Regions from separate parts of the Vibrio sp. TBV020 genome, predicted to be linked through region 3. Evidence: predicted binding sites of a transcription regulator. Region 3 holds the regulator's gene; each other region holds the start of a gene.
What was found. The regulator PurR, encoded in region 3, represses purine synthesis genes. The targets are predictions, from matches to a motif close to TNANGNAAACGTTTNCNTNA.

Region 1 (4,293 bases), 250 kb from region 3:
TTGTTCACTAGACGTCGTGTCTTGTGCTGAAGATACCTCGGTTGCATCCGAAACAGCTGTTTCAGGTACTTGAATCACTTTAAGATCATCAATACTGACATCTTCTGTATCTGGAGTTTGTTGCTCGACATGGCCGATGATACTTTGGTAATAACGACGAATGTTCTCAACGTAGTTCCTCGCCTCATCACCACGAGCAAAACCATATCGAGTTTGACTGTAGTACTTCTTTTGACGTAGTAGAGGCAGACGGTCTTTCACATCAGACCAAGCATTTGGGTTACCACCTTGTTTTTTCGTCAATCGACGTGCATCCATCATATGACCATATCCGACATTGTATGAAGCCAATGCGAACCAAATCTTTTCGTGCTCATCGATTGAGTCAGGAATGCGAGACACCATTCGACGTAAATACTCAACGCCACCACGAACAGACTGCTCAGGATCTAGTCGGTTGGTTACACCGACGCTTTTTGCTGTTGGTAAGGTCAACATCATCATGCCGCGAACACCTGTCGGAGACTTCGCTTTGGGATTCCAGTGTGACTCTTGATAACCCAATGCTGCGACTAAGCGCCAGTCAAATTCGTCAGAGTACTTTTTAAATAGTGGTGACCATTTTGGAAGCTTTGAATCGAGCGCACGAATAAAGGCGCGTGTATCGACATAGTCGAAGCTACCCACGTGACCAATGTATTTCTCTTCAAGTGAAGCAAGGTGGCCAGACTGTTTAATATTACCGAAGAACTCGATAAGTAAACCGTAAAGACTTTCGTCTTGTGAGCGCTTTAAGAACCATGAAATAGGTTGGTCTTCCGTCAGCTCGAAGGCCAAAGCAACATCTGGGTAAATACGCTGTGATAAGGAAAGCTCCACCGAGTCTGCTAATGTAAAACGCAGTTCTCCCTTAGATACTTTCTTGAGCAGATCATTTACATCAGCATTTGGGTCGATGTGATAAGAAAAGTCCGAATTCTTGGCTTTGATAGCTGCGAGGGTCTGATTGAAGTGTGAGTCACTAACAATACTCAATACATCTTTGCCGTCATTTTCTTCAATCAACTCGGCCTGTTTGGCAAGCAGCTGTTCTAGGTTACGAGGACGCCAGTTACCTTTCTTGTATATCACTTGTTGGCTTACGTAGTAATAAGCAGGTCCTGGTCGAAACGCTTTTAGTCGCTCAGGTGACTGGCTTAATCCCGCTGCAATGATATCGATCTCGCCTTTTTCCAGTGCAGGATAAAGGCTAGAAATTCGATAAGCGGGTTTCATCTCGAGTTGTACGCCAAGCTCATTCGCAAATTCACGTGCTAATTCATAATCTAAGCCAGCAGGACCATCGGGACCAATATAATAGGAGAGTTGGTTATTCAACGTGCCGACACGCAGAACGCCACGCTCTTTAATTAAATCGAGCTCGCTCTTAGGCTCTGATTCGATTTGGCAGCCAGATAACATCAATGCGCTGGCACACAGTAAACAGAGTAATTTAAATTGTTTTAGATAATGCTTCTTCATTCACGGCAATCTCATACATCCAGTAGGGCATTTATATCAAAGTGGCATAACAAGGCAAGACAATCACAGTAACTCTTAGTAATAGAGAGCAATAAAGAGGGTTTTCTGTCGAATTTCAAAATTGATGAAAAAAATGACGCAAACGGTTGCTTTTAGTGTTACATCACAAAAACAATTGCTATATAATGCGCTCGCAATGAAGAGGTGGAATCGGCATAGGTTTGAAAAACCTTCGGAATAGCTTCGAAGAAAACAGTGAAATGTATAGAACCATTTAATGTTGTATTACATTTTAACCCACTGAATTTATTCCAATATCACCTTAATCAATTGCATAAGAGACCTAAGTACATGAGAATTTTTCGTGGCTCCCCAGCTCTATCTGAATTTCGTGTTAACAAGCTTCTTGAGCTTTGTCGTGAACTAGGCCTACCTGTAACAGGTATTTACGCTGAGTTTGCACACTTTGCTGATCTAACGACAGACCTAGATGCGTCTGAAGTTGAGAAACTAGAAAAACTACTGACTTACTGTCCAACAATTGAAGAGCACGAGCCAGAAGGTCTTCTTCTACTTGCTACTCCTCGTCCAGGCACAATTTCGCCTTGGTCTTCAAAATCGACTGATATCGCAAATAACTGTGGTCTAGATAAAGTCTCTCGTCTTGAGCGCGGTACCGCTTACTACATCGAAACATCAGCAGAGCTTTCTGAACTTCAACTGGTTGAACTAAAAGCTATTCTGCACGATCGCATGATGGAAGTTATCTTCACTGACTTCGAATCAGCAACTGCACTTTTCCAAGTAGCAGAGCCAGCACCAGTAGCTGACGTTGATCTACTCAATGGCGGTCGCGCTGCGCTTGAAAACGCAAACGTTACCCTAGGTCTTGCTCTTGCAGATGACGAAATTGAGTACCTTTACGATGCGTTCGTAAACAAGCTAGATCGCAACCCAACTGACATCGAGCTAATGATGTTTGCACAGGCGAACTCAGAGCACTGTCGTCACAAGATCTTCAATGCTGACTGGACTATCGACGGCGTTAAGCAAGAGAAGTCTCTGTTCAAGATGATCAAGAACACATTCGAAACTACACCAGAAAACGTACTGTCTGCGTACAAAGATAACGCAGCAGTTATGGTTGGTTCAGATGTAGGTCGTTTCTTCCCGAACCCAGAAACTCGCCAGTACGGTTACAACCAAGAGAAAGCGCACATCCTAATGAAGGTGGAAACGCACAACCACCCAACAGCTATCTCTCCTTGGCCTGGCGCTTCTACAGGTTCTGGTGGTGAAATCCGCGATGAAGGTGCAACAGGTATTGGTGGTAAGCCAAAAGCAGGTCTTGTTGGTTTCACAACATCTAACCTACGCATTCCGGGTTTTGAACAGCCATGGGAAACTGATTTCGGTAAGCCAGGTCGCATCGTTAACGCTCTAGACATCATGCTAGAAGGCCCACTTGGTGGCGCGGCGTTCAACAACGAATTTGGTCGTCCAAACCTACTTGGTTACTTCCGTACTTACGAAGAAAAAGTGAACTCTCACGCAGGTGAAGAGGTTCGTGGTTACCACAAGCCAATCATGATTGCTGGTGGCATGGGTAACATCCGTGACGAGCACGTACAGAAGAAAGAGATCCCAGTAGGTGCAAGCCTAATCGTGCTTGGTGGTCCTGCGATGAACATCGGTCTTGGTGGCGGTGCAGCATCTTCAATGGCATCGGGTCAATCAGCAGAAGACCTAGATTTTGCATCTGTACAGCGTGAAAACCCAGAGATGGAACGCCGCTGTCAGGAAGTTATTGACCGTTGTTGGCAGCTTGGCGACGAGAACCCAATCGCATTCATCCACGATGTAGGCGCGGGCGGTATCTCTAACGCACTTCCTGAGCTTGTAGACGATGGCGAGCGTGGTGGTATCTTCCAACTGCGTGATGTTCCAAACGACGAACCGGGCATGAGCCCACTTGAAATCTGGTGTAACGAATCTCAAGAACGCTACGTAATGGCAGTTGCGCCAGAGAATATGGAAGTATTCGATGCAATCTGTAAGCGTGAGCGCGCACCATACGCAGTAGTAGGTGTAGCAACAGAAGAGCGTGATCTGAAACTAGAAGATTCACACTTCGACAACACGCCAATCGATATGCCAATGGACGTTCTTCTTGGTAAGACGCCTAAGATGCACCGTGATGCGAAGACGCTAAAAGCGAACAACCCAGCGGTTAACCGTGACGGTATTGAGCTAAATGAAGCAGCAGATCGCGTTCTACGCCTACCAACGGTTGCAGAGAAAACATTCCTGATCACTATCGGTGACCGCACGGTTACAGGCCTTGTTGCACGTGACCAAATGGTTGGTCCATGGCAGGTGCCAGTAGCAAACTGTGCAGTAACAGCAGCAAGCTACGACACTTACCACGGTGAAGCAATGTCGATGGGTGAGCGTACTCCAGTTGCTCTGCTAGACTTCGGAGCTTCAGCTCGTCTAGCGGTTGGTGAAGCAATCACGAACATTGCAGCGACAAACATTGGTGATATTAAACACATTAAACTGTCTGCGAACTGGATGTCTCCAGCAGGTCACCCAGGTGAAGATGCAGGTCTTTACGAAGCGGTGAAAGCGGTAGGTGAAGAGCTATGTCCAGCACTTGGTCTAACTATCCCAGTGGGTAAAGACTCAATGTCGATGAAGACTAAGTGGGAAGAGAACGGTGAGCAGAAAGAAGTAACTTCGCCACTATCTCTAATCATTACTGCGTTTGCA
Region 2 (4,293 bases), 670 kb from region 3:
GAAACACCTCATAGTGAAGTTTTAGTGAGAAAGACGAGCAGCTACGACACTGATCGTTCGTTGCTTGGAAGAGTTAAGCTGATGGCTCACACCTTTATCAACGGTGGGCATTATTACGACATGGACCGATACGTGACATGTAAAGTATGTGGTCACAAAGAAAAAGATAACTGGGGTAATGAGTTTGAATAAACTTTAAATTCAGTAAAGCCAATATAAAAAAACCGAGCCAAATGGCTCGGTTTTCTATTTTTCGTCGACGCGAACTAAATTAAGAAAGTAGTTCTTTCGCTGTGTTCACTACGTTTTCGGTTGTGAAACCGAACATCTTGAATAGCTCACCTGCAGGAGCAGATTCACCGAACGTTGTCATACCGATGATCTTGCCACCGAAACCAACGTACTTGTACCAGAAGTCAGCAATGCCAGCTTCTATAGCGATACGAGCAGTTACGTCTGAAGGTAGAACTTCTTCACGGTAAGCTGCGTCTTGCTTGTCGAATGCGTCAGTTGCAGGCATAGATACAACGCGTACTTTCTTACCTTCAGCTGTTAGTTCAGCCGCAGCGTTAACCGCTAGCTCAACTTCAGAACCTGTAGCGATAAGGATTAGCTCTGGCTTACCTTCACAATCTTTCAGGATGTAACCACCCTTCGCGATGTTTGCTACTTGCTCTTCGCTACGCTCTTGCTGTGCAAGGTTTTGACGAGAGAAGATTAGCGATGTTGGACCGTCTTTACGTTCGATAGCCAGTTTCCAAGCGACTGCAGACTCAACTTGATCACATGGACGCCATGTGCTCATGTTTGGAGTTAGGCGTAGAGAAGCCATTTGCTCAACTGGTTGGTGAGTTGGACCATCTTCGCCAAGACCGATAGAGTCGTGCGTGTACACTTGGATGTTCTGAACTTTCATCAGTGCAGCCATACGCATTGCGTTACGAGCGTATTCCATGAACATTAGGAACGTTGCGCCATATGGTACGAAACCGCCGTGCAGAGCGATACCGTTCATGATCGCTGTCATACCAAATTCACGTACACCGTAGTGGATGTAGTTACCCGCAGGATCTTCAGCTGAAACAGACTTCGAACCAGACCACATAGTTAGGTTAGAAGGTGCAAGGTCAGCAGAGCCGCCTAGGAATTCGGGCAGCATAGCACCAAATGCTTCTAGTGCGTTTTGAGATGCTTTACGTGATGCGATGTTTGCAGGATTTGCTTGAAGGTCAGCAATGATTTGGTTTGCTTTCTCTTCCCACTGTGCTGGAAGCTCACCGTTTAGACGACGCTTAAGCTCTGCTGCTTCTGCAGGGTAAGCTGCCGCATATGCGTCAAACTTAGCATTCCAAGCTGCTTCTTTAGCTGCGCCTGCTTCTTTTGCATCCCACTCTGCATAAACATCTGCTGGGATTTCAAATGGACCGAATTCCCAACCAAGTTGCTTGCGAGTCGCTGCGATTTCTTCAGCGCCTAGTGGAGCACCGTGACAGTCATGTGAACCAGACTTGTTAGGTGAACCAAAACCAATAACTGTCCTAGTACAAATCAGAGTAGGACGAGGGTCTGCTTTCGCTGCAATGATAGCCGCGTTGATAGCTTCAGAATCGTGACCGTCTACTGCTGGAATTACGTGCCAGCCGTAAGCTTCGAAACGTTTAGGCGTGTCATCAGAGAACCAACCTTCAACTTCACCATCAATTGAGATGCCGTTGTCATCCCAGAAAGCGATCAGCTTACCAAGACCTAGCGTACCCGCTAGCGAACATGCTTCGTGAGAGATACCTTCCATCAGACAGCCGTCACCCATGAATGCATAAGTGAAGTGGTCAACGATGTCGTGGCCTTCTTTGTTGAATTGTGCTGCAAGAGTCTTCTCAGCAAGCGCCATACCAACAGCGTTCGTGATACCTTGACCTAGTGGACCAGTTGTCGTTTCAACTCCTGGTGCGTAACCGTACTCAGGGTGACCAGGTGTTTTAGAGTGAAGCTGACGGAAGTTTTTCAGATCGTCGATAGAAAGCTCGTAACCTGCAAGATGAAGCAGAGAGTAAATCAGCATAGAGCCGTGGCCGTTTGACAGTACGAAACGGTCGCGGTCAGCCCACTCTGGGTTTGCAGGGTTGTGGTTTAGGTGAGAACGCCAAAGAACTTCAGCGATATCAGCCATACCCATAGGTGCGCCTGGGTGGCCCGAGTTAGCTTGTTGAACACCATCCATGCTTAGAGCGCGGATTGCATTGGCGAGATGTTGACGAGAAGACATGTCAGCTCCTGAGTGCATTAAGCGAATCAAAAAATATGTGAGCAATAATTCTCTCAAAGCGCTACAGGCTCTGCAAACGTTTTCCAAGACAAAACCTCACAATTTTCTGAGATTTCGCTCCCTTTGACGGCAAGTTATCAATATATAACCGCGCTAAAGCAAACGTTTAGTTATGATTCATGAAAAAAAAGAGCTTGTAATTCGAGCAGTGAAAATTAGAATAGACGTCTAGATGTAGATACACCTACAATATTTAATACTATTTAATCGTGATGGGCTTATAAAGTCGGTCACTCCAAGAGATAAAGTGGAGCTCACATGGCTAAGCACCTGTTCACTTCTGAGTCGGTATCAGAAGGTCATCCAGATAAAATTGCAGACCAAATTTCTGATGCAGTACTTGATGCGATTCTAGAACAAGACCCGAAAGCACGTGTTGCGTGTGAAACTTACGTAAAAACCGGCATGGTAATGGTTGGTGGTGAAGTTACGACTTCTGCATGGGTTGATATCGAAGAGATCACTCGTGAAACAGTACGTGAAATTGGTTACGTTCACTCAGACATGGGTTTTGACGCAGATTCTTGTGCAGTTCTAAACACTATCGGTAAGCAGTCTCCAGACATCAACCAAGGCGTTGATAAAGCAGATCCTAAAGATCAGGGCGCTGGCGACCAAGGTATCATGTTTGGTTACGCAACTAACGAAACTGAAATTCTAATGCCTGCTCCTATTACTTACTCTCACCGTCTTGTAGAAAAGCAAGCTGAAGTACGTAAGAGCGGCAAACTAGACTTCCTTCGTCCAGATGCAAAATCTCAGGTAACGTTCCAGTACGACCAAGGTAAGATCGTTGGTATCGACGCGGTTGTTCTTTCAACTCAGCACTGTGACTCAGTTTCTACGCCAGACCTACGTGAAGCAGTAATGGAAGAGATCATCAAGCCAGTACTGCCTTCAGAGTGGATCAACAAAGAGACTAACTTCTTCATCAACCCAACTGGCCGTTTCGTAATCGGTGGTCCTATGGGTGACTGTGGTCTAACAGGCCGTAAAATCATCGTAGATACCTACGGCGGCGCAGCTCGTCACGGTGGTGGTGCTTTCTCTGGTAAAGATCCATCAAAAGTAGACCGCTCTGCAGCATATGCAGCACGTTACGTTGCGAAAAACATCGTAGCAGCTGGCATGGCAGATCGTTGTGAAATCCAACTTTCTTACGCAATCGGTGTTGCTGATCCAACATCAATCATGGTTGAAACGTTCGGTACTGAGAAAGTGCCTCACGAAGTGATCATTGAAGCTGTTCGCCAGAATTTCGACCTACGTCCTTACGGCCTACAAGAAATGTTGAACCTACTTCAGCCTATCTACAAGAAGACAGCAGCTTACGGCCACTTTGGTCGCGAAGAGTTCCCATGGGAAGCAACAGACAAAGCAGCAATTCTTTCGGACTTTGCTGGTCTTAAGTAATTACAATTTAAGACATAATCAAATTTTAAAGGGCTTTTGGGTAACCAAAAGCCCTTTTTCTTTAGGGATAAATTTATGGCGTAAAGTTGTATTTTTTTGCCATCGGGTCAATAGTTAAAAATATGTTAATGAGCTAAGCCTTTATTTAGGGAGACCTCATAGCAGTAGATGAACTCTTGCCCATATATCGCGAAGTCACAGAGCCGGGCATCGAGTTTCCAACGCATTCGAGTGGCGCCGCCGCTTAAATGACAATAGAGAATCGATCAAGGAGGATGTATGCCTCGTACGGTGAATCCAAATGACTTCAACGATAAACAGAAGGAAGTCTCCGATGCGGAATATGCTCGTACCATTCCGTGTAATCAATTAAGTATTTCAGCACCCTTTCACTGGCTATCTCTCGGTCTGCATGACTTCGTGAGAATGCCACTGATCAGTGCCTTCTATGGGCTCTGCTTCATGGCCGCAGCCATTGGGATTGTATTACTAGTTCAATGGCAAGGCACCCACCTAGTTGTTATGCCAAGTTTAGTAGTCTATATGTTAATCGG
Region 3 (4,293 bases):
GCTCGACGTTGAACATCAAACGTCCAGTCACCGAAGCGAACCATGTTCTCGTTTGATTTGTCGCTCTCTGTATTTCCAGACACATTACGTGCTGCTGAAATTCGCCAAAGCAAGTTTTTTACTCGAACTAATAGCTCGCGCAGTTCAAAAGGTTTCGTGACATAATCGTCTGCACCCATTTCTAGGCCAACAATTTTATCAATGCTATCCGTGCGTCCTGTTACCAGGATAATTCCAATGTCTGACTGACTGCGAAGTTCGCGAGTTAGCATTAAACCATCTTCACCAGGCAGGTTAATGTCCAACATCACCAAATCAATCGCATTACTTTGTAGCATGTCACGCATTTGCTCGCCGCTTTCAGCTTCGCTTACGTCGTACCCTTCATTCTGAAAGTAACCAACTAGCTTGCTGCGAGTAACTGCGTCATCTTCTACAACTAGTACGTGATAACTCATCTACACCACTTAATTTACATTGGGATTTGCTCTTTCTATTATTCTATTCATAAATAGTAACATTTCTAGTATTTATCACTTTAAAAACTAGAAAGATGATTTTTTATTGATTCAAGACAAAACTTTTCTAGGCATTAATATCTTCCAACATTCCTATTTATCTTGTCATACAAGCCGTTACCGCTATTCATTTTTATTCGTTACAATATCGGTAATTATTTGGGGAGTAATACCTAATGAAAGAAATCAAAACATTTAACGAACAACGTGCAGAAATCTATTGGTGGCTATCTAGCCTTTTCGCAACTGAGCTAACTGAAGAAAATATCGCACAATACCAATCACCAGAGATTCGTACTTTCTTAACTGGATTGGGTGAGAACGAACAACTAAAGCCTGCTATCACCCGTATTACGGATGCGCTGAACCGACTAATGGATCGTGAAGATGCTCAATTAGAGCTAGCTGCAGACTTTTGTGACCTTTTCTTAAAATCCGATAAGGACTCAGCACTTCCATACGCGTCTATGTACATTGGTAAATCGGGTCTACTGAATGACACTCCAGCCAAAGAGATGGAAGCATTAATGGCCGAGCATGGCGTCGAGGTAGACAAAAAACTCAACGAACCAGCCGATCACATTGCAATTGAACTCGATTTCTTGGGTAACTTAATCGTGGGTTCAAATAAATCGGAAGATGAAAGCCAACTAGAAGAGGCATTCAAGGCTCAAGAAGCATTTATTCAGCAGCATCTGTTGAGCTGGGTGCCACAGTTCTCAAACAAGTGCCAGAAATTCGATGAGTTTGGTTTCTACTCAGCTATTAGCACATTGACAGTCGCTTTCTTAGAGTTGGATTGCCGCTATCTGCTAGGCGAATAAAGACAAACATTGTGACCTCTCGCAGGTTGCACTAGCGTTTTTTGTTTGCTCTTAAGTGTTTTGCGGTCTAATATTGTGACCGCAAACGATAAAAACAAACGAATCAAATACAAACCGCTAAATAGAGCGGTTTTTGTGTTTCTGATACTTTCTGCCTAAATATTCTAAACTGAATATTAACTCAAGGCAGTCATCGACAGGACAGAACCTTATGGCCACTATAAAAGACGTTGCTCGCCTTGCTGGTGTATCGACGACAACTGTGTCACATGTAATTAATAAAACTCGCTTTGTTGCTGAAGCTACGCAAGAAAAAGTAATGGAAGCAGTGACTGAACTGAACTACGCACCTAGTGCCGTTGCACGTAGCCTGAAGTGCAATACGACACGTACGATTGGTATGCTAGTGACTCAGTCAACGAACCTTTTCTTCTCTGAAGTCATAGATGGTGTAGAGAGCTACTGTTACCGCCAAGGCTATACGCTGATCTTGTGTAACACGGGTGGTATCTATGAGAAGCAGCGCGACTACATTCGCATGCTGGCTGAAAAGCGCGTTGATGGCATTCTTGTTATGTGTTCTGACTTAACAGAAGAGTTAAGTGAGATGCTCGACCGTCACAAAGACATCCCTAAAGTAGTTATGGACTGGGGCCCAGAGAGCTCACAAGCAGACAAGATCATCGATAACTCAGAAGAAGGCGGCTACTTAGCGACGAAATACTTGATCGAACGCGGTCATACAGACGTCGCCTGCCTAAGTGGTCACTTTGAAAAAGCTGCATGTCAGGAACGTATTCGTGGCTTCAAGCGTGCGATGAATGAAGCGAACCTACCAGTTAACGAAGATTGGATTCTAGAAGGTAACTTCGAGTGTGATACCGCTGTACTTGCAGCAGATCAAATCGTTGCTATGGACAAAAAGCCAACTGCAATTTTCTGCTTCAACGACACGATGGCCCTTGGCTTAATGAGCCGCTTGCAGCAGAAAGGTATTCGCATTCCAGAAGATATGTCTGTAATTGGCTACGACAACATCGAACTGGCAGAGTACTTCTCACCACCGCTGACGACAGTTCACCAACCAAAACGTCGTGTAGGTAAAAACGCTTTCGAAATTCTACTAGAGCGCATTAAAGACAAAGAGCATGAAAAGCGTATCTTTGAAATGCACCCTGAAATCGTTGAAAGAAATACCGTACAAAACATTAAGAAATAACTTATTTGACATACACTTAGCCAACAAATCTTATTGGCTAAGTGTATAAGTTAGGCTCTATTTATTGAACCAAGATCACACTTATCCTATTCAGGCGTGATGTTCTGCCCAAAATCCATTTATCCTTATTATTGTTCGATTATGCCACGAACAGGGCAAACCATTTCGAAAGAATGGGACGCAAAGCCTCCGGCCTTAAACAATTGATTTGTCTGGTAGCGGGGTTGCCGATGGTAAATATGCACACGTTATATTGAGTATTCTTGTACTCGTATGACACCTGATTGACAAAAAGCCTGCATAATTTTGCTACTCTCTCGGACCTGAATTGGTGGCGTATACATATACACCGAGAATACACAGCATGGATAAACCAATACTAAAAGACTCAATGCGACTGTTTGAGCCCCTAGGCTTAATAAAGTCTCGCTCAATGTTTGGTGGCTTCGGTATTTTTGCCGACGACACTATGTTTGCATTAGTCGTCAATGATAAGTTGCACGTTCGGGCAGACGATGCACTTGCAACGCAATTTAAATCTCTCAGTTTAGAACCTTACGTTTATAAAAAACGTGGCTTTCCCGTCGTCACAAAATACTTCGCTTTAGGCGATGATTGCTTCGACGATACTTCAAAGACTCTTGAGATTGCCCAGGCTGCACTTTCGGCAGCAAACAGTGAAAAGAAAAAACAAGCGAAAGCTAAACCAAACCGCCTAAAAGATCTGCCTAATTTGAGACTCGCAACTGAACGAATGCTCAAGAAAGCAGGGATTGATAGCGTTGAGAACCTAGAAGCAACTGGAGCAGTGGACGCCTTCAAAGCGATTCAATCTTCACACTCTTCAGACGTCAATGTCGAGTTGCTCTGGGCATTGGAAGGCGCAATCAATGGTACTCATTGGTCTGTAATTCCTCATAGCCGTCGCGAAGAGCTCTTAAGCCAATTAAGTCGCTAACGCAATTTCATTTCCTATTTTAAAAAGTCAGCCATTGTGCTGACTTTTTTGTCTTTATTGAAATTTACTGCTTGCTTTCCCTGTCTAGTCTATTAACACTTTGTTTAATCGGCCATGATTCTTGATGGAGCAGCTCATGAATAAAAAAATCATACTAGGCATTATCTTTGTTTTACTTATTGTTTTCCTTGGAATGAACTTTGGCCAGTACCTAACGTTAGAAAATGCTAAAGCACAACAAGCAGAACTTGCACAGTACATCAGAAACAACTTTATTGTCGCAGCACTTACCTATTTCTTAGCCTATGTGGCAATCACTGCATTCTCTATACCCGGTGCCGCTGTTGTCACTTTATTAGGTGGAGCTCTTTTCGGTTTTTCAACCGGGTTACTTATCGTTTCATTTGCCAGTGCAATTGGTGCTACGTTAGCCTTTTTAAGCAGTCGATTTTTACTACGTGATTGGGTACAAGGTAAGTTTGGAGAGAAGTTATCTGCTATCAATAAAGGTGTTGAAAAGGATGGCGCTTTCTACCTGTTTTCACTACGCCTAATCCCAGTGTTCCCATTTTTCTTAATCAACTTGTTAATGGGACTTACCCCAATTTCAACCGCTAGATACTACCTTGTGAGTCAACTTGGTATGTTGCCAGGCACTGCGGTTTACATTAATGCAGGTACTCAGCTTGCTCAGATCGACAGTCTATCAGGGATAGTTTCCCCTACTGTTTTAGCCTCATTTGCCCTACTTGGACTGTTCCCTGTTATCGCGAA

Region 1: the regulator PurR is predicted to act here: its motif matches at 1,656-1,675, upstream of purL (phosphoribosylformylglycinamidine synthase).
Region 2: the regulator PurR is predicted to act here: its motif matches at 2,421-2,440, upstream of metK (methionine adenosyltransferase).

The regions. Positions count from the first base shown of each region.
Region 1 covers NZ_JBEEAQ010000003.1:978,202-982,494, forward strand. The annotation lists gene mltF (membrane-bound lytic murein transglycosylase MltF) at 1-1,521, opposite strand, end outside; gene purL (phosphoribosylformylglycinamidine synthase) at 1,873-4,293, shown strand, end outside.
Region 2 covers NZ_JBEEAQ010000003.1:557,962-562,254, reverse strand. The annotation lists gene AAFX28_RS10650 (hypothetical protein) at 1-192, shown strand, start outside; gene tkt (transketolase) at 272-2,266, opposite strand; gene metK (methionine adenosyltransferase) at 2,585-3,739, shown strand; gene AAFX28_RS10635 (DUF2189 domain-containing protein) at 4,019-4,293, shown strand, end outside.
Region 3 covers NZ_JBEEAQ010000003.1:1,224,903-1,229,195, reverse strand. The annotation lists gene torR (two-component system response regulator TorR) at 1-458, opposite strand, end outside; gene torD (molecular chaperone TorD) at 695-1,342, shown strand; gene purR (HTH-type transcriptional repressor PurR) at 1,554-2,561, shown strand; cyclic di-GMP riboswitch class I at 2,706-2,793, shown strand; gene AAFX28_RS13595 (TfoX/Sxy family DNA transformation protein) at 2,926-3,519, shown strand; gene AAFX28_RS13590 (TVP38/TMEM64 family protein) at 3,656-4,293, shown strand, end outside.